3 regions of the Nocardioides sp. B129/18 genome follow, and region 1 is predicted to be linked to each of the others. Evidence: predicted binding sites of a transcription regulator. Region 1 holds the regulator's gene; each other region holds the start of a gene.
The links. The regulator HrcA, encoded in region 1, represses chaperone genes, less so after heat shock. The targets are predictions, from matches to a motif close to TTGGCACTCGNNNNNNNCGAGTGCCAA.

Region 2: the regulator HrcA is predicted to act here: its motif matches at 2,986-3,012, upstream of ACZDWJ_RS17085 (FmdB family zinc ribbon protein).
Region 3: the regulator HrcA is predicted to act here: its motif matches at 2,359-2,385, upstream of groL (chaperonin GroEL).

What each region holds. Positions count from the first base shown of each region.
Region 1 is NZ_JBUZJI010000003.1:72,241-78,771, forward strand. It holds gene ACZDWJ_RS03145 (MBL fold metallo-hydrolase) at 1-450, opposite strand, end outside; gene ACZDWJ_RS03150 (hypothetical protein) at 482-1,174, opposite strand; gene hrcA (heat-inducible transcriptional repressor HrcA) at 1,356-2,375, shown strand; gene dnaJ (molecular chaperone DnaJ) at 2,456-3,637, shown strand; gene ACZDWJ_RS03165 (16S rRNA (uracil(1498)-N(3))-methyltransferase) at 3,674-4,414, shown strand; gene ACZDWJ_RS03170 (Gmad2 immunoglobulin-like domain-containing protein) at 4,448-5,368, opposite strand; gene ACZDWJ_RS03175 (histidine triad nucleotide-binding protein) at 5,436-5,768, shown strand; gene ACZDWJ_RS03180 (alpha/beta fold hydrolase) at 5,927-6,531, shown strand, end outside.
Region 2 is NZ_JBUZJI010000029.1:31,064-37,594, forward strand. It holds gene ACZDWJ_RS17065 (LCP family protein) at 1-1,148, shown strand, start outside; gene ACZDWJ_RS17070 (hypothetical protein) at 1,145-1,354, shown strand; gene ACZDWJ_RS17075 (large conductance mechanosensitive channel protein MscL) at 1,443-1,805, opposite strand; gene ACZDWJ_RS17080 (SAF domain-containing protein) at 1,872-2,513, opposite strand; gene ACZDWJ_RS17085 (FmdB family zinc ribbon protein) at 2,575-2,934, opposite strand; gene ACZDWJ_RS17090 (penicillin acylase family protein) at 3,054-5,768, shown strand; gene ACZDWJ_RS17095 (5-formyltetrahydrofolate cyclo-ligase) at 5,737-6,384, opposite strand; gene ACZDWJ_RS17100 (UTP--glucose-1-phosphate uridylyltransferase) at 6,408-6,531, shown strand, end outside.
Region 3 is NZ_JBUZJI010000028.1:38,247-44,777, reverse strand. It holds gene ACZDWJ_RS16840 (RNA polymerase sigma factor) at 1-455, opposite strand, end outside; gene groL (chaperonin GroEL) at 568-2,193, opposite strand; gene ACZDWJ_RS16830 (ATP-grasp domain-containing protein) at 2,412-3,281, opposite strand; gene ACZDWJ_RS16825 (APC family permease) at 3,278-4,816, opposite strand; gene ACZDWJ_RS16820 (SGNH/GDSL hydrolase family protein) at 4,884-5,720, opposite strand; gene thrC (threonine synthase) at 5,798-6,531, opposite strand, start outside.

The DNA.
Region 1 (6,531 bases):
GCGGCCGGGGTGCACCAGCTCGACGAGCCGTCCGCCGAGGTCGAGCACGCGAGCGGAGGAGAACGGGTGGTCCGGCGCGACGACGGGGGTGGTCACCACCTCCTCGCGACGGGGGTCGCCGGCGAGGTCGTCGGGGCCGAGCTCGCGTCCGACCAGCGCCTCGAGCGCCTCGACGGCCTGCTCGTGGGCGTGGATCGGCACGGCGGGGTCGTCCTCGCGGAAGGCGACGTTGCCGAAGACGTGGTCGAAGTGCTCGTGGGTGTTGACGACGGCGAGCACCGGGCCCGCGCCGAGCGCGCGGACGGCGTCGCGCAGCACACGTCCGGCGGCGGCGGAGGCGTGGGTGTCGACCACCGCGACGCCGCCCTCGCCGCCGATGACGCTCAGGCTGACGTCGTACCAGGGCTCGCGGGCCACCCAGACCCGGTCGGCGATCTCGCGCAGCTCCACGGCCCCGACCCTACGACCACCGGGAGCGCGGTCAGCGGGCGGCGGCGTGGAGGAGGTCGCGCAGGAGGATCGCGAGGTCGTCGGTGCCGACGGCCGCGCGGGGGAAGGCCAGTCCGCGGCGGTGCGCGCCGTCGGCGTCGACCCAGGCGATCTCGACCCCCGACGCGGTCAGCCCGGTGATCTCCGCGCTGATCACGCTGCCGGCGGCGACGCCGGTGGCCGCGGCGACGGTCTCGCGCAGCAGCTCCGCGTGGTGGTGGTTGGCGTGGTGGGCGGTGCGGGCGAGATGGCCGGGGTTGAGCGCGAGCGCGGGGTCGGTGAACCGCTCCGCGCGCACCAGGCGGCGCGGGCCCTGGCCGGCCTGGAGGCTGACGTGCCGCGCGACCAGGCGCACGACGTGCCGCTCGCCCTCCGAGCACGGGCAGGGGCAGTGCTCGACGCGCACGGTCTCCAGCCGCCCGAGCACGGTGAGCGTGCCGGGGTGGCCGGGCAGCCCGCTGGTGGTGGTGAGCACGGCGCCGCGGCCGGCGGCGGCCGCCTCGGCGAGGGAGGAGTCGGCCGGGCAGCCGAAGGTCGCGACGCCGTCGACGTCGCAGAGCACGACGCGCGAGAGGTCGAGGTGCTCGGCGTCCTCGACCGCGAGCTGGGCGTTCGCGGGGCAGGCCAGGATGCTGCGGGCGAGCGTGGCGTCGTCGCACGGGACGGGGGTGGCGAGGGGGATCATGGCGGCTCCTCCGATTGAGTAAGGCAAGCCTAACCTAAAGCCTCCACCGCCTGCGGGTCCATCCCCACCGGCTCCTCGTCGCGGAGTAGGCTTGGCACTCGGAACGCGGGAGTGCCAGCGCGGCGCGTCCGCCCCACCCCGGCATCACCCAGCCCCACCCCCGGCCGCGAGGAGGCGACCCGTGCAGGAGGACCGTCGGCTCGCCGTGCTGCGCGCCATCGTCGAGGACTACGTCGCCACCGAGGAGCCCGTGGGCTCCAAGGCGCTCGTCGAGCGGCACGCCCTCGGCGTCTCCTCGGCCACCGTCCGCAACGACATGGCCGTGCTGGAGGAGGAGGGCCTCATCGCCCAGCCCCACACCAGCGCCGGCCGCGTGCCCACCGACAAGGGCTACCGGCTCTTCGTCGACCGCCTCACCACCGTCAAGCCGCTCAGCACCGCCGAGCGCAAGGCGATCTCCACCTTCCTCGACGGCGCGGTCGACCTCGACGACGTCGTCCAGCGCTCGGTGCGCCTGCTCAGCCAGCTGACCCGCCAGGTCGCGATCGTCCAGTACCCGACGCTCTCGCGCTCCACGGTGCGCCACGTCGAGCTCGTCGCGCTGACGCCGGCCCGGCTGCTGACCGTCCTGATCCTGAGCACCGGCCGCGTCGAGCAGCGCGTCGTCGAGCTGCCCTCGGAGATCTCCGAGGAGGCTCTGGCCGCCCTGCGCTCGCGGGTGCTGCTCGCCGCGGTCGGCGAGACCATCGCCGACGCCGCCGCGGCCCTCACCGCCACCCTCGCCGACGAGCCGGACCGCGACGACCCCGCGCCCACCGTCGTCGAGACCCTCGTCGAGGCCATGAGCGACCACCGCTCCGATGCCCGCATCGCCGTGGGCGGCGCGGCCAACCTCGCCCGCTACGGCGACTCCTTCGACTCCGCGGTCCGCCCGCTCCTCGAGGCGCTCGAGGAGCACGTCGTGCTGCTCAAGCTGCTCGGCGAGGCCAGCACCGGCGGCGCCGTCACCGTCCGCATCGGCACCGAGGGCCCCTACGAGCAGCTGGCCTCCACCAGCGTGGTCTCCACCGGCTACGGCCCGCCGGCCGACAGCCTGGCCACCCTCGGCATCGTCGGGCCCACGCGCATGGACTACCCCGGCACCATCGCCGCGGTGCGCGCGGTGGCCCGCTACGTCTCCCGCATCCTCGACGAGGCCTGAGCCCGGCCCTCGTCCACCCCCACCCCACCCGACCGACTCCGCCAGACCAGCCCGTCCCCGACCCAAGCGAAGGACCATTGGTGAGCCAGGACCTGTACGACCTCCTCGGGGTCTCCCGCGACGCCGACGCCGACGCGCTCAAGAAGGCCTACCGCAAGCTCGCGCGCCAGCTGCACCCCGACGTCAACCCCGACCCGGACGCCCAGGACCGGTTCAAGGAGGTCACCGCCGCCTACGAGGTGCTCTCCGACCCCCAGAAGCGCGCGGCCTACGACCGCGGCGGCGACCCGTTCGGCGGGGGAGCAGGAGGCTTCGGCCAGGGTGCCGGGTTTTCCTTCACCGACATCATGGACGCCTTCTTCGGCGGAGGTGGCGCGGCGGCTGGCCAGGGTCGTGGTCCGCGTCCGCGCGTTCGTCGAGGACAGGATGCGCTGATCCGGCTCGAGGTCACCCTCGCCGAGGCCGCCTTCGGCGTGGCTCGCGAGCTCACCGTCGACACCGCCGTCGTCTGCTCGACCTGTCAGGGCCAGGGCGCCGCGGCCGGCACCACCCCGGTCACCTGCGAGACCTGCCGCGGCCAGGGCGAGGTCGCCCACGTGCAGCGCAGCTTCCTCGGCGAGATCCGCACCCTGCGGCCCTGCGCCGCGTGCCGCGGGTTCGGCAGCCTCATCCCCGACCCCTGCCGCGAGTGCGGCGGCGACGGTCGCGTCCGCTCGCGTCGCGCCCTCACCGTCAAGATCCCCGCGGGCGTCGACACCGGCACCCGGGTGCAGCTCAGCGAGCAGGGCGAGGTCGGCCCCGGCGGCGGCCCCGCCGGCGACCTCTACGTCGAGGTCCACGTGGCCGACCACGAGGTCTTCACCCGCAGCGGCAACGACCTCCACTGCACCGTCACCGTCCCGATGACCGCCGCCGCGCTCGGCACCGTGCTGACGCTGCCGACGCTCGAGGCCGACGTCGTCGCCGACCCCGAGGCGCCCACCGAGCTCGAGACCGACTTCGAGCTCGACATCCGCCCCGGCACCCAGTCGGGCCACCAGCAGGTGCTGCGCGGGCGCGGCGTCCCCTCGCTGCGCGGCGGCCGGGGCGACCTCATCGTCACCGTCGCCGTCGAGACGCCCACCCGCCTCGACCCTCGCCAGGAGGAGCTGCTGCGCGAGCTCGCGGCCATCCGCGGCGAGGAGGCGCCCGACGGCCAGGTGCGTCCGGGCAGCCACAAGTCGGTGTTCGGGCGTCTGCGCGACGCCTTCAACCAGCACTGAGCCCGACCTCGTGGACCGCTGGCGGAGGATCGCGCGATGAGCCTGCCCGTCCATCTCGTCCCCGATCTCTCGGGCGCCGAGCCCGGCCACCGCGTCGAGGTCGACGGCGACGAGGCGCACCACGCCGTCGCCGTGCGACGCCTGCGCGTCGGCGAGCAGGTCGTGCTCACCGACGGGCGCGGCACCAGCGGTCGCGGCGAGGTCGTCGAGACCGGCAAGCGGCTCTTCGCGGTGACGCTGCTCGACGTCGAGCGGGTGCCCGAGCCGCAGCCGGCGCTCGTCGTCGTCCAGGCGCTGCCGAAGGGCGACCGCGGCGAGCTCGCGGTCGAGGTGCTCACCGAGATCGGCGTCGCCCGGATCGTCCCCTGGGCGGCCTCGCGCTCGGTGGCGGTCTGGAAGGGCGAGCGCGCGCAGAAGGGTCATGCCCGCTGGAGCGCCACGGCCCGGGAGGCCGCCAAGCAGGCGCGCCGGGTCTGGCGTCCCGAGGTCGACCCGCTCGCCGCCACGGCCGACGTCGTCGCCCTCATCGCCGACGCCGATCTCGCCCTCGTCCTGCACGAGGACGCCGAGGCCGCGCTCGCGTCCTGCCCCGTGCCGGCCGCCGGCCGCGTCGTGCTGGTCGTCGGGCCCGAGGGCGGCATCCCCGACGACGAGCTCGCCGCCCTCACCGCCGCGGGGGCGCGCAGCGTCCGGCTGGGCGCCGAGGTGCTGCGCACCTCCACGGCCGGCGTCGCGGCCGCGGCGGCGCTGCTGGCCCGCACCGACCGCTGGTTGTGAGCGGACCGCCCGGGCCGCCCGGGTCGCCGGCCGTCAGCGGACGGTGAACGTCCGGGAGTCCGAGGCGTTCTTCGCGGCGCTCTCGGCGTCGTCGGTGCGTGCGGTGAACGTGTAGGCGCCCGGCGCCAGCGACGACACGTCGACGGTGGTGGCCCACGGGTAGAGCGCGTCCATGGCGCCGTCGGCGGTGGCGAAGCCGTCGAGGACGGTCCTCCCGCCGGCGTCGGTGACGGTCCAGGGCACGTTGCCCTCGGGGCTGTTCGCGACGCCGGAGGCCTTCAGGCTGCCGCCGGTGACGACGGCGCCGGTCTCGGGCGTCGTGATGCTGACGGGGGAGAGCGTCGTGAGCTGGTCGGCGGCCTTCACGCCGCCGGCGGTGTCGTAGCCGAAGAGGAAGTCGGCCTCGTCGCTGCCCTCGACGCGCACCTCGACCGGCAGCCGCTTCCGCGCGCTGCCCTGCAGCGTGTAGACCAGCGACTGCACCGCCAGCTCGCCCTGGGCCTCGGAGAGCCGTCCGGGCGTCTGCCAGGCCTCGTCGCGCGCCGTGGCGACGATGATGCCGTCCTGCACCGTGACCGAGGCGAACGTGCCGCCCGGGAACAGGGTGCGGTAGCGCGGGCTGAGGGGCTTGCCGTCGGTGAGGAGGTCGGCGGCGGCCTGCAGCGGCGTCCCGGAGACGCGGCGGAACTCGCGGTAGAGCCGGGGCCCCTGCGGGGTGTCGCCAACCCAGTAGATCGGCACCGTCGTCGTTCCCTGGGTGGGCTGGGTGGGCTCCGCGCTCGGCGAGGCGGCGTCGGTCGGGCTCGTCGAGGGGCTCTGCGACGCCGACGCGGCGGGGGAGTCCTGGGCCGACGGCGTCTGGTCGTCGCTCCCGTCGCCGCTGCAGCCGGCCAGCGCCGCCGTCACGACGAGCAGGCTGGTGGCGAGGGTGGCTGTCTTCGCGGCGATCGTCACCCCGACAGGGTGGGGGCGCGCGGACGGCCAGGCCAGCCGACGCGCCGCGTGTGGCACGCTCGGCCCCATGAGCGCCTGCCTGTTCTGCCAGATCGTCGCCGGCCAGATCCCGGCCGAGATCGTCCACGAGACCGAGCGCACCCTCGCCTTCCGCGACATCGCCCCGCAGGCGCCCACCCACGTCCTCGTCGTCCCGCGCGCGCACCACGAGAACGCCGCCGCCCTCGCCGAGGCCGACCCCGTCGCCTCCGCCGAGCTGGTCACCGCCGCCGCGGCCGTCGCCGAGCAGGAGTCCCTCACCGGCTACCGCCTGATCTTCAACACCGGCGCCGACGCCGGCCAGACGGTCTTCCACGCCCACCTGCACGTGCTGGGCGGGCGGCCGCTGAGCTGGCCGTGAGGGGCGGCGGCTTCCCCGGATATCCGGGGAGACCGGACGTTGTCAGGGGAAGCTACCCCTGACAACGTCCAGTTCTCCCTGACCTGATCGGGGGCTGAGGCCACCGATCCACCCCAAGACGGTCCCCGCGACGCCGTCCGCCGCACTAGGGTCGCGCCATGCTGGTCTCCGAGAGCGTCGGTCAGTTCTTCCTCGAGGTCGACGGCCACCGCGACCGTCTGGAGTACACCGAGTACGGCAGCGGTGACGCCTGGGTGGTGCTGCTGCACGGGCAGCTGATGCCGCGACGCATGCAGGAGCCGCTGGCGCGCGCGCTCGCGGCCGAGGGACTCCACGTCGTCACGCTGGACCTGCTGGGCCACGGCCGATCCGACAAGCCGGCCGATCCGCTGGCCTACTCGGTGTCGGCGTTCGGCGAGCAGGTCGTGGCGCTGCTCGATCACCTCGGCGCCGCGCAGGCGGTCGTCGGCGGCACCTCGCTGGGCGCCAACGTGGCCCTCGAGGTCGCGGCCACGGCGCCGACGCGCGTGCGGGGTCTCCTCGTCGAGATGCCGGTGCTCGACAACGCCGTCGAGGCGGGCATCCTCGCCTTCGCGCCGCTGCTCTTCGCCGCCCGCTTCGCCCCGCTGTCGGTGACGGCGGTGCGCCTGGCCACCCGGTGGGTGCCGCGCCGGGCGGTGCCGTTCTGGGCCGGCATCGTGCTCGACACCCTCGACCAGCGGCCCGGGCCGATGGGCGCGGTCGTGCACGGCCTGTTCTTCGG
Region 2 (6,531 bases), on a different contig from region 1:
CGCTGCCCCCGCGCAAGGGCAAGCGGAAGGCGAAGCGTCGACGCCGTCACTCGGTGGGCTTCGGCATCCTCGTCACCCTGGTCGCGCTCGCGCTGGTCACCGGCCTCGGCACCGCGTACGTCTACCGCGACCTCAACGACAATCTCAACGTCGTCGACATCAACAGCCAGATCGTCGGCAAGCGCCCCGACAAGGTGAAGGTCGAGGGGCCGAAGGAGCCGCTGAACATCCTCGTGATGGGCTCGGACTCCCGCGACGGCGCCGGCAACGACATCGACAAGCAGGTCGGCGGCGGCGAGCGCTCGGACACCACGATCCTGCTGCACGTCTCGGCCGACCGGAAGCGCGCGTACGGCATCTCGATCCCGCGCGACTCGATGGTCGATCGTCCCGCCTGCCGCAACAAGCAGCGCGAGATCGTCCCCGCGCAGGACTATGTGATGTGGAACGAGGCGTTCTCGGTCGGCGGGCCCGCCTGCACCGTCCAGCAGTTCGAGAGCCTCACGGGCATCCGCCTCGACCACTTCGTGGTCGTCGACTTCCGCGGCTTCCGCGGCATGGTCGACGCCATCGGGGGCGTGCAGGTCTGCATCCCGCAGGTCATCGACGACCGACGCCGCGGCATCTACTTCGACGCCGGCACCCAGACCCTCAAGGGCGAGCAGGCGCTCGACTACGTCCGCGAGCGGCACGCCGTCGGCAACGGCTCGGACACCGGGCGCATGAAGCGCCAGCAGGCGTTCATCGCCTCGATGGCCCACCAGGTGCTCTCCGCGGGCACGCTGAGCCGCCCCGACCGGGTGCTCGGCTTCCTGCGCGCGGCCACCAAGTCGCTCACCCTCGACAGCGGCCTGGGCAACCTGGTGAAGATCTCCCAGCTCGGCTCGCAGCTCTCGGGCATCTCGATGAGCGACGTCTCGTTCATCACCATCCCGAACGCCCCGGACCCCCAGGACCCCAACCGCCTGGTCTGGACCGACGACGCCCCCGCCGTGTGGGCCCGCCTCAAGGCCGATCAGCCGCTGCCGAGCAAGGCCTCCGCCGACGCCATCAGCGCCGCCGACGCGCCCGGCTCGTCGAGCTCGGACAAGCCCAAGCGCTCCTCGGCGGCCACCCAGTCGCTGCGCGACGCCGGCCTGTGCACGTGAGCCCGGCCCAGGACGGCTCCCAGAAGGACGGGGCGCCGGCGAATCGTCCCGAGACCCCCGAGCAGCGACGCCGACGCCTGGCGGCGATCTTCGGCGACACCGAGCCGGCCACCACCTCCGACGAGCGCGACCCCGGCGAGGCGCCGGCCCACGACTCCGACGCTTGGCTGCGCGAGCAGGTGCCGCCGCACCACGGCCCCATCTGATCCGAGCCGCCGCCGGGGCAGGCCCCGGACGCGCGCGACCCCGCCCGGCAGGAGCCGGACGGGGTCGGAGCGGATGCGAGGGAGCGGGTCAGAGGTGCTTGCCCTCCTGCTGCTCGGCGGCCAGCAGGTCGCGGATCTCGCGGAGCAGCTGGATGTCCTCGGGGGTGCCGGGAGGCGCGCTCGGGAAGTAGCGCTCCTTGACCTTGGTGTAGGGCACGACGATGAAGAAGTAGACGACCGCCGCGAGGATCACGAACGAGATCAGCGCGTTGAGGAAGAAGCCGAGGTCGCCGGACTTGGCGCCCTTGAAGGTCTCCTCCGTCGCCGGGATCTTGGCCGTCAGCCAGGCCGTGAACGCCGTGACCACCGTGCCGAAGGCCGTGCCGATGATGACCGCGACCGCGAGGTCGACGAGATTGCCGCGCAGGATGAAGTTCTTGAATCCGCTCATGCGGGGAGCTCCTTGGGGTGGTGGCCGAGAGGGCGGCGCAGCCGCCCGTGCGGGACGCCCCGCACGCTAGCGAGCCCAGGCCCAGCTGAGGAAGAGGCGCACGGCGGCGTCGGTCACCTCCGCGACCTCGCCCGCGGCCACCTCCAGCACCACCGGGCGCCCCGGCTCGTCGGCCGGGCCCGACGCCGACAGCGGCGGCAGCGCCAGGACGACGACGTCCGAGGCCACCGTGCGGGCGCCGCCGCCGCGGGCGTCGGTGGCCAGGAGGTCGATGCGCTCACCGGCCCGCAGCAGGCCGGCCAGGCCGGCATCGGGCAGGCGGACGGCGAGGGCGACGCGGCCGGGCGCGGCGCGGGCGTCGTCGTCGAGCAGGCGGGCGGCGGTGAGCGGCTCGCCGGGGCTGAGCCCGGCGGTGACGCGCCGGCCGACGGCGGCGGGCAGCGTCGTGAGCGCGCCCTCGGGCACGGCGTCGTCGGGGTAGCGGGCCAGGCGGAGGTCGCCGGGGCCCAGCACGCCTCCGGTGCCGACGGCGTGGGCCGCCACGACCACCGGCTGTGACGGCGCCGCCGGCGGCTGCACGGCCCGCAGGGAGAGCGCGGCGGCCGCGGCCAGGAGCACGACGCCGATCAGGCGCCGGCGGGCGCGCAGCACGCGGCGCAGCCGGCGCGAGCCGGCGACGGCGGACGGGAAGGCCTGCTCGAGCGACATGGCCCCGACGCTAGGCGTCGCGGCCGGGCGCCGGGATCGTCCTCCACAGGCCCCGTCGGGGTCAGGACGCGGCGGCGCTGCTGCTCGAGGAGCCGGTGCTGCCGGACGAGGTCGAGGTGCTCGAGGTGCTCGAGGTGCTCGACGTGCTGGAGGTGCTGGACGAGCCGGAGTCGCTCGAGGAGGACGACGAGGACGAGGAGGACGTGCCCGACGAGCTGCTGATGCTGCTCGAGGAGGAGGACCCCGAGCGGGAGTCGGTGCGGTAGAAGCCCGAGCCCTTGAACACCACGCCGACGGCGTTGAACACCTTGCGCAGGCGTCCGTGGCACTGCGGGCACTCGGTGAGGGCGTCGTCGGAGAAGCTCTGGAACTGCTCGAAGGCGTGGTCGCACTCGGTGCAGGCGTACTGGTAGGTCGGCATGACGGGCTTCCTCGGAGGTCGCGGTTCTGGCACTCGTGCCTGGCGGCCAGGCTGGCACTCACTCGTGCTGAGTGCCAATTCTAGGACAGGGTGCCCACGGGTGGCACGATGACCGGACCATGGCCGAGCAGAGCGTGCACGACCCCGCCGAGTCCGCCGTCCCCGCGACCCCCGACGGTCCCGGCCGCGCGGCCCGTCTGCGGGCCGGCGTCACCGCCCCGTGGCGGGCGGTGCGGGCCCTGCCCCGGCCGCTGCGCTGGACGGCGTGGACCTCGGCCGTGCTGGTGCTCGTGCTGATCGCGGGGCTGGTGGCCGGCACGGTCGCGGTGCGCCGCGCGTTCCCGCAGACCACCGGCACCATCGAGATCCCCGGCCTGGCCGGACGCGTCGAGGTGATCCGCGACGAGCACGGCATCCCGCAGATCTACGGCGACAGCCTCGACGACCTCGCGATGGCCCAGGGCTACGTCCACGCCCAGGAGCGGTTCTTCGAGATGGACGTGCGCCGGCACGCCACCGCGGGCCGGCTGGCCGAGCTGTTCGGCGAGGCCGGCCTGGACTCCGACAAGGTCGTGCGGACGATGGGCTGGCGCCGCGTCGCGGCCGAGGAGATGGCGCTGATCAAGCCGCGCACCCGGGCCTTCCTCGAGGCCTACGCCCGCGGCGTCAACGCCTACCTGCACACCCACAGCCCGTCCCAGATCTCCCTGGAGTACACGGTGCTGGGCCTCTCCGGCCTCGACTACACGCCCGAGGACTGGACCCCGGTCGACTCCCTGGCCTGGCTCAAGGCGATGGCGTGGGACCTGCGCGGCAACATGAGCGACGAGATCCAGCGCGCCCTGACGGTGCAGGCCGTCGGCGCCCGCCGGGCCGCCACCCTCACGCCGGCCTACGACTACCGGCGCCAGCAGCCGATCGTCGGCCAGGGCGCGGTCGTCGACGGCGTCTTCCAGCAGGACGCCGAGCGCAACACCACCCGCAACCCCACGCGTCCGGCGCCGTCCTTCGACCGCGCCCAGCTGGCCGCGCTGCGCTCGGCGGGGCAGAAGGCCGCCGCGATGCCGGCCTGGCTGGGCCGCGGCGACGGCATCGGCTCCAACAGCTGGGTCGTCGACGGCGAGCACTCGGCCACGGGCGAGCCGCTGCTGGCCAACGACCCCCACCTGGGCGTCAGCATGCCGGGCATCTGGATGCAGATGGGCCTGCACTGCCGCGAGATCACGCCCACCTGCGGCATGGACGTCTCGGGGTTCACCTTCTCCGGGCTGCCGGGCGTGGTGATCGGCCACAACGCCGACATCGCCTGGGGGTTCACCAACCTCGGCCCCGACGTCACCGACCTCTACGTCGAGCGAGTGCGCGGCGAGCAGTACCTCTACGCCGGCCGGATGCGCGACCTCGAGGTCCGCACCGAGACGCTGAAGGTCCGCGGCCAGAAGCCGGTGCGGCTCACCGTCCGCAGCACCCGGCACGGCCCCCTGCTCTCCGACGTCGACGACGACGTGGCCGACGCCGGCCGCGCGTCCCGGCTCTCGCGCGCCGCCCGCGACGGCGAGCACGCCGCCGTCGCGCTGCGCTGGACCGCGCTGGACCCCGCGCCGACGGCCGACGCGATCCTCGACCTCGACCTCGCCACCGACTGGCGCTCCTTCCGCGCCGCGGCGTCGTCGTTCTCGGTGCCCGCGCAGAACCTCGTCTACGCCGACCGGCGCGGCCACATCGGCTACCAGGCGCCCGGCCGCGTCCCGATCCGCCAGTCCGGCAACGACGGCTCGATGCCGGTGGCCGGCTGGCTGCCGGAGAACGACTGGACCCGTCAGGACGTCCCGTTCGACGCGCTGCCCTCGGTGCTCGACCCCGCCGAGGGGTTCGTCGTCACCGCCAACCAGGCCGTCATCGGCCCCGACTACCCCTACCTGCTCACCGGCGACTGGGACCGCGGCTACCGCTCCCAGCGCATCCGCGAGCGCCTCGAGGACGCCTTCGCCGGCGGCGGCACGGTGAGCGTCGACGACATGGCGCGCCTGCAGCTGGAGTCGCGTCAGCCGATCGCCTCCGAGCTGGTGCCCCTGCTGCTGAAGGTGCCGCTGCAGAGCCGCTTCCAGCGCTCGGCGCAGCGCCTGCTCGACGGGTGGGACCTCTCCCAGCCCGCTGACGGCCCGCAGAGCGCGGCCGCCGCGTACTTCAACGCCGTGTGGCGGGCCCTGCTGGCGCGCACCTTCCACGACGAGCTGCCGCAGGAGCTGTGGCCCGACGGCGGTCAGCAGTGGGTGGCCGTCATGACCCGCCTGCTGCGCCACCCCGACGACGCCTGGTGGGACGACGTCACCACCGAGGGCGTCGTCGAGCATCGCGACGACATCCTGCGGGTGGCGATGGTGCAGGCCCGCAACGAGCTCACACGCCTCATCTCCCGCGATGTCGGCGACTGGACGTGGGGCCGCGTGCACCGTCTCGAGCTGGTCAACCCGACCCTGGGGGAGTCCGGGATCAGCGCCGTGGAGCACCTGTTCAACCGCGGCCCGTGGAAGGTCGGCGGCGGCACGTCGGCCGTCGACGCCTCCTCGTGGGACGCCGCCTCCGACGCCCGTCACCCCTACGCCGTCACCACCGCGCCGTCGATGCGGATGGTGGTCTCGCTGGCCGACTGGGACGACTCCCGCTGGATCAACCTCACCGGCGTCTCGGGCCACGCGTTCAGCGCGCACTACGACGACCAGACCGACCTCTACGCCGAGGGCCGCACCCTGCGGTGGGCCTTCAGCCGATCGGCGGTGGACGCCTCCGCGCAGGACCGGCTCAGCCTCGTCCCGGCGGGCGCAGACGGGTGACCCCGGCCGGGCTCACGGCGCCGGTCACCGGGCGGTCGTGCGGCTCGACGGGCACGGCGAGTCCGACCTCGTCGTCGTGCAGCAGCACCCAGGTCGGCGTGCCCACCGGCACCCGGCCCAGCGCGCGGTCGTAGGAGCCGCCGCCGCGTCCGAGCCGCTCGCCGGCCGCGGAGACCGCCAGCCCCGGCACGAGGACGACGTCCGCGGTGGCGATCGCCTCGACGCCCAGCCGCGGGCCGCCGGGCTCGAGCAGCCCCCGACGGGCGGGGGCGAGGTCGTCGTCGGAGCGCAGCACCGCCCAGTCGAGGTCGTCGTCGGGCAGCAGCACCGGCAGCAGCACCCGGACGCCCGCCGCGCGCAGGCGCTCGAGCAGGGGACCGGTGCCGACCTCGGCGCCCATCCCGACGTAGGCGGCCACCGTGGCGGCGCGACGCACCTCCGGCGAGGCCAGCACGTGGGCGGCCACGGCCTGCGCGACCTCGAGCCGCTCACCCAGGGGGCGACGTCGTCGGGCGGTGAGCAGACGGTCGCGCAGAGCGGTCTTCGCGGCCCTGCCGTCCCCAGGCTCGTCCCCGGGCTCGTCCCCGGTGGTGGACCGCGCCTGCCCCTCGCTCACCGGACCAGCCTAGGGTGGGCCCCATGGGCTCCCCTGGGTTGCAGAAGGCGCGCGCCAAGATGCTCGACGCGGGCATCGACGAGGTCGCGGTCGACACGTTCGCGCACTACTACCGGCTGCTCGAGCACGGCGAGACGGGCATGATCC
Region 3 (6,531 bases), on a different contig from region 1:
CGCAGGCTGACGGCGTTCGGCGTGGTGTCGAGGACGAGCGCGATCTCGCGCGGCTCCAGCCGCTCCCACGCCCACAGCCGCACGACCTCGGCCTGCGCCTCGGGCAGGGCGGCCAGGGCGGTGGCCAGCGCGGCGTCCTGGCCGTCGACGTTGGCCTCGCCCGGGCCCGGCGCCGAGGCGCGCGGCGGGTCGAGGGTGGCGACGCGGGCGGCCACCCGGGTCTGGCGGCGACGCCCGCGCTCGGCGTTGGCGAGGGCGTTACGGGCCACGCCGAGGGCCCAGGGGACGTCGTCGGGCTCGGGCGGCACGGCGTCCAGGCGCCGCCAGCAGACGAGGAGCACCTCGCCGAGCACGTCGTCGGCGGTGGCGGGGTCGGTGCGTCGGGCCAGGTAGCGGCGCACGGGCTCGAGCACCCGGCCCACCAGGGCCTCGCACCGCTGCTGCCGCTCGTCCACGACCCCACCCTCGCACGTCGCGGGGATCGGCCCCGGAACGGCACTCGGCCCCGGCGCTGCTGCGCCGGGGCCGAGTGGTGGTGCGGGTGCCGTGTGAGTGCGGCGGCGGGACTCAGAAGTCCATGCCGCCCATGCCACCGTCGCCACCGGGCATCGGGGCGGCCTTCTCGGGCTTGTCGGCCACGACGGCCTCGGTGGTGAGGAAGAGCGCCGCGATGGAGGCGGCGTTCTGCAGCGCGCTGCGGGTGACCTTGGCGGGGTCGATGATGCCCGAGGCGATCAGGTCGACGTACTCGCCGGTGGCGGCGTTGAGGCCGTGACCCGTCGGGAGCGAGCGCACCTTCTCCGCCACGACGCCGCCCTCGAGGCCGGCGTTGATGGCGATCTGCTTGAGCGGGGCCTCGATGGCGACCTTGACGATGTTCGCGCCGGTGGCCTCGTCGCCGGTGAGCTCGAGCTTCTCGAACGCGGTGGCGCCGGCCTGGACCAGGGCCACGCCGCCGCCGGCGACGATGCCCTCCTCGACCGCGGCCTTGGCGTTGCGGACGGCGTCCTCGATGCGGTGCTTGCGCTCCTTGAGCTCTACCTCGGTGGCCGCGCCGACCTTGATGACGGCCACGCCGCCGGCCAGCTTGGCGAGGCGCTCCTGGAGCTTCTCGCGGTCGTAGTCGGAGTCCGACTTCTCGATCTCGGCGCGGATCTGGTTGACCCGGCCCTCGATCTGGGCCTGGTCGCCGGCGCCCTCGACGATGGTGGTCTCGTCCTTGGTGATGACGACCTTGCGGGCCTGGCCGAGCAGCTCGAGTCCGGTGGTCTCGAGCTTGAGGCCCACCTCCTCGGAGATGACCTGGCCGCCGGTGAGGATCGCGATGTCCTGCAGCATGGCCTTGCGGCGGTCGCCGAAGCCGGGGGCCTTGACGGCGACGGACTTGAAGGTGCCGCGGATCTTGTTGACGACCAGCGTAGAGAGGGCCTCGCCGTCGGTGTCCTCGGCGAGGATCAGCAGCGGCTTGCCCGACTGCATGACCTTCTCGAGGATCGGCAGCAGGTCCTTGACGTTGGAGACCTTCTGGTTGGCGATGAGGATGTAGGCGTCCTCGAGGACGGCCTCCATGCGCTCGGGGTCGGTGACGAAGTAGGCCGAGATGTAGCCCTTGTCGAACCGCATGCCCTCGGTGAGCTCGAGGTCGAGGCCGAAGGTGTTCGACTCCTCGACCGTGATGACGCCCTCCTTGCCGACCTTGTCCATCGCCTCGGCGATGATCTCGCCGACGGTGGTGTCGGCGGCCGAGATGGACGCGGTGGAGGCGATCTGCTCCTTGGTCTCGACGTCCTTGGCCTGGTTGGCCAGGTTCTCCGAGACGGCGGCCACGGCGGCCTCGATGCCGCGCTTGAGGCCCATCGGGTTGGCGCCGGCGGCGACGTTGCGCAGGCCCTCGCGGACCAGCGCCTGCGCGAGCACGGTGGCGGTGGTGGTGCCGTCGCCCGCGACGTCGTCGGTCTTCTTCGCGACCTCCTTGACGAGCTCGGCGCCGATCTTCTCGTAGGGGTCCTCGAGCTCGATCTCCTTGGCGATGCTCACACCATCGTTGGTGATGGTGGGCGCGCCCCACTTCTTCTCGAGGACGACGTTGCGGCCCTTGGGGCCGAGGGTGACCTTGACGGCGTCGGCGAGCGTGTTCATGCCACGCTCCAGACCGCGCCGGGCCTCCTCGTTGAAAGCAATCAGCTTCGGCATGGCTCCTGCGGTTCCTCACGCTTGGAGTTCTGGGACCGGCTCGACGGGCTGCCCGCGACGGACGGCTCCCCGCGGCCCGGCGAACCCTGTCTCGCCGACGCGGAGGGCCTCAGCTGGCGACGCTCCGGTGGTGGCACTCTCAGACTGAGAGTGCCAGCGTCATGTTTAGCACTCGCCCATGGCGAGTGCAAGCAGCGGGGGTCGCGGTCAGGACCGGCTCAGGACCGGGTCCGGGCCTGGGCCAGCGACCGGACGACGAGGTCGGCGAAGGCCTCGGCGTTGGCCGGCACGACCCCGAGGTAGAGCCCCGGCTCGATCAGCTCGAGCTCGGAGAGGCACCACTGGTCCCCCCACCACAGCAGGTCGACGCGGGCGTAGTCGAGCCGGTGGCCGAGCACGTCCTCGGCGGCGCGGACGGCCTCCATGGCGCGGTCGGCGCGCACGGGGTCGAGGACGACGGCCTCGGAGCGTCCGCCGTAGGCGCCGTGCACGCGCACCTCGCCCTCGGCCGGGTGCTTGTCGACCTGGCAGACCGCGACGTCGTCGAAGACGTAGACCGAGGTCTCCCCGCGGGTGCGCACGCTCTCGACGAGCGGCTGCACCACCCAGGGCGCGGCGCTGAGGTGCTCGAGCCGGTGGTCGTCCCAGCTCTCGACCACGCAGACGCCGATGCCGCTGGCGCCGGTGGCCGGCTTGATGACGGCCGTGCCGTGCTCGTCGACCGCGCGTCGCAGCCCCTCGATCAGGTCGTCCTGCTCGAGCACGCGCGTGGGGACGGTGGGCACGTGCTCGCCCATCGTGGCGAGGTAGCCCTTGTGGGCGTTCCAGGCGAAGGCGTCGGCGCCGTTGAGCACCGGCGCGCGCAGCCCCTCGGCCCAGGCCAGGAACTCCGGCAGCCGGCGGTGGTAGTCCCAGGTGGAGCGCACGGCCACCAGGTCGGCGGCGTCCCAGTCGACCGACGCGTCGTCCCAGACCGCCCAGCGCGCCGTGACGCCGCGGCCCGCCAGCGCCTCGACCAGCAGGTGGCCCTCGGACTCCCCGTCGGGGCAGATCTCGAACGTGGCGAGCAGGACCTCGGCGGCGCTCACCGAGCGTCGTCGTAGGCCGAGGTGACGCCCTCACGGCCGAGCACCGAGTGGCGGCGGCCGTAGAACACGTAGATCAGCAGGCCCGCGACCAGCCAGACGATGAAGCGGAGCCAGGTCTCGACGGCCAGGTAGGACATCAGGCCCAGGCAGGACGCGCCGGCCAGGATCGGCACCAGCGGCACCAGCGGCGTGCGGAAGGGACGCTCCATGTCGGGCTTCGTGCGACGCAGCACCATGACGGCGATCGCGACGACCAGGAAGGCGAAGAGCGTGCCGATGCTGACCATCTGCGCGAGGTCCGCCAGCGGGATGAACGCCGCGAAGATGGCGATGACGACCGAGATGCCGATCGTGAAGCGGAACGGCGTGCGGTACTTCGGGTGGATCGCGCCGATGGCCGGCGGCAGGAGGCCGTCGCGGCACAGGGCGAACCCGATGCGGCTCAGCGCCACGATCTCGACCAGGATCACCGAGGAGAGGCCGGCCACCGCGGCCAGGCCGATGAGCACGCCGGCCCAGCCCAGGCCCACCTGGTGGAAGGCGTCCGAGATCGGCGCGCCCTTGGAGAGCTCGCGATAGTCCACCATGCCGGTGATGACGAAGCAGACGCCGAGGTAGAGCACGGTGCACAGCGCCAGGGTGCCGATGAGGCCGCGGGGCATGTCGCGGCTGGGGTTCTCGCTCTCCTCGGCCAGGTTGGCCACGGCCTCGAAGCCGGAGTAGGCGAAGAACACCACGGCCGCCGCGACGATGATGCCGGTGACGCCGAAGGTCGTCGGCTCGATGCCGGAGACGAACTGCCACAGCGGCTGCTTGAGCTCGCTGGTGGAGGAGGCCTTGTCATCGGGCTCGCCGGCGGGGATGAACGGCACGAGGTTGCTGTGCTTGATGAAGAACAGGCCGGCCACGATCACGAAGATGCAGACGGCGACCTTGACCACGACCAGGCCGTTGGTGACCCAGGCCGACTCCCGGACCCCGACGGCCGCGATCGCGCCGAGGATCGCGACGATGAGCACCGCGCCGAGGTTGACGACGGAGTCCTCGCCGAAGAACGTCGTCGGCAGCCCCAGGGAGTCCTGCAGGTAGCCCGACCAGCCGCGCGCGACCACCGCCGAGCCCAGCGCGAACTCGAGGATGAGGTCCCAGGCGATGATCCAGGCGAAGACCTCGCCGATCGTCGTGTAGGCGTAGGTGTAGGAGCTGCCGGCCGTCGGCACGGCCGCGGCGAGCTCGGCGTAGCAGAGCGCGGCCAGCATGCTCACGACGCCGGCGATCGCGAAGGAGATCACGATGCCGGGCCCGGCGTGCTCCTTGGCCTCGACGCCGGTGAGCGTGAAGATGCCCGTGCCGATGACGATGCCGACGCCGAAGCCGATGAGGTCGCGGACCGTCAGCCGCTTGCTGAGGCCCGGGCTGTGCCCGTCGCCGCCGTCGGCGTCGTTCTGATGGATGACGGTCTCGACGTCCTTCGTGCGCAGGAAGCCGCCCGAGGCGTCCGAGGGACTCGACTGGCCGGAGCTGTTCGTCGACATGACCAGCCACCCTAGACACCCCCGGGTGTGCTCCGACCCACCCCGGGGGGTTGCTCGGCGGGTGGGCTCACGCGTCGGCGACCGGCCGCAGGTGCCCGAACGGCACCTCCTCGCGGTGGCCGAGCGCGGCCAGCACCGAGGGCAGGATCGCCTCCGCGGTGCGGCGGTAGCCCAGCGCGCTGGGGTGGAACCGGTCGAGGCTGAACATCTCGTCGGGGTTGGTGATGAAGAACGGTCCGACGACGTCGGCCAGCGACACGACGTAGGCGCCGGCGGCCAGCGCGGCCTCCGCCTGGGCGGCGGCCAGCTGGCGCGAGGCCCGCGAGCCCAGGCTGCGCAGGGGCTGCGGGACGGCCTGGAGGGCGCCGAGGTCGGGGCAGGTGCCGACGACCACCTCGGCGCCGGTGGCACGCAGCCGCTCGACGGCCGAGCGCAGATGGGCCACCGACTCGCTCACCGGCACCCGGTGGGTCACGTCGTTGCCGCCGACCACGATGACCGCGACGTCGGCGCGGTAGAGCAGCGGCAGGGCGTCGAGCTGGCCGGCGAGCGCGGAGGACTCCGAGCCGACCATCGCCGCGACCCGCAGGTCGACGGCGCGGTGCAGCGTCTTGGCGATGCCCTTGGAGAGGCGGCCGCCGAGGGTGTCCTTGCGGCGCTCGGCGCCCAGGCCCGCGGCGATGGAGTCGCCCAGGACGAGCAGGGCCACCGGGTCGCCGTAGGCGCGCTTCCAGATGCGGTCGGCGCGCGGCGCCTCCTCGCCCAGGGGCTTGCCGATGACGCGGCGCGCGGCCGCCGCCTGGCGGCGCAGCAGCTCCCGGGCGCCCACGACCACGCTGGCGCCCAGGAACGCGGTGCCGGCGACGGCGAGGACGGTGACGGTGCGCTGGCCTCGACGACTCACGCGCGCAGTGAGCCAGACCCCGGCGAACGGCCGGTGACGCCGCGGCTCCCGTCAGGCGACGGGAGCCTGACGGCGGGTCAGGAGCCGAGGTTCGTCGCTGCGAACGCGGCGTAGGACGGCGCGATCGTGGCGGCCGGGCCGACGCGGTCGGCGACGGCGTCGAGGGTCTTCAGGCCCATGCCGGTGTTGATGACGACGGTCTCGGCCTCGACGTCGAGCTGGCCGGTCTCGACGAGCTTGCGCAGGCAGGCCACCGTGGTGCCGCCGGCGGTCTCGGTGAAGATGCCCTCGGTGCGGGCCAGCAGCAGGATGCCGTCGCGGACCTCGTCGTCGGTGACGTCCTCGACGGCGCCGCCGGTCTCGCGGCAGATGTCGAGCACGTAGATGCCGTCGGCGGGGTTGCCGATGGCCAGGGACTTGGCGATGGTGTCGGGCTTGACCGGGCGGATGGCGTCGACGCCGGCCTTGTAGGCGGTGGAGACCGGGGAGCAGCCGGTGGCCTGGGCGCCGAAGATCTTGTACGGCTTCTCCTCGACCAGGCCGAGCTTGATGAGCTCCTGGAAGGCCTTGTGCACCTTGGTGAGCTGGGAGCCCGACGCCACCGGGATGACGACCTGGTCGGGCAGGCGCCAGCCGAGCTGCTCGGCGATCTCGTAGCCCAGGGTCTTCGAGCCCTCGGCGTAGAAGGGGCGCACGTTGACGTTGACGAACGCCCAGCCCTCCTCCTCCGCGGCGATCTCCTGGGCGAGCTTGTTGACGTCGTCGTAGTTGCCGTCGACGGCCACGAGGGAGTCGGTGTAGACCGCCGAGT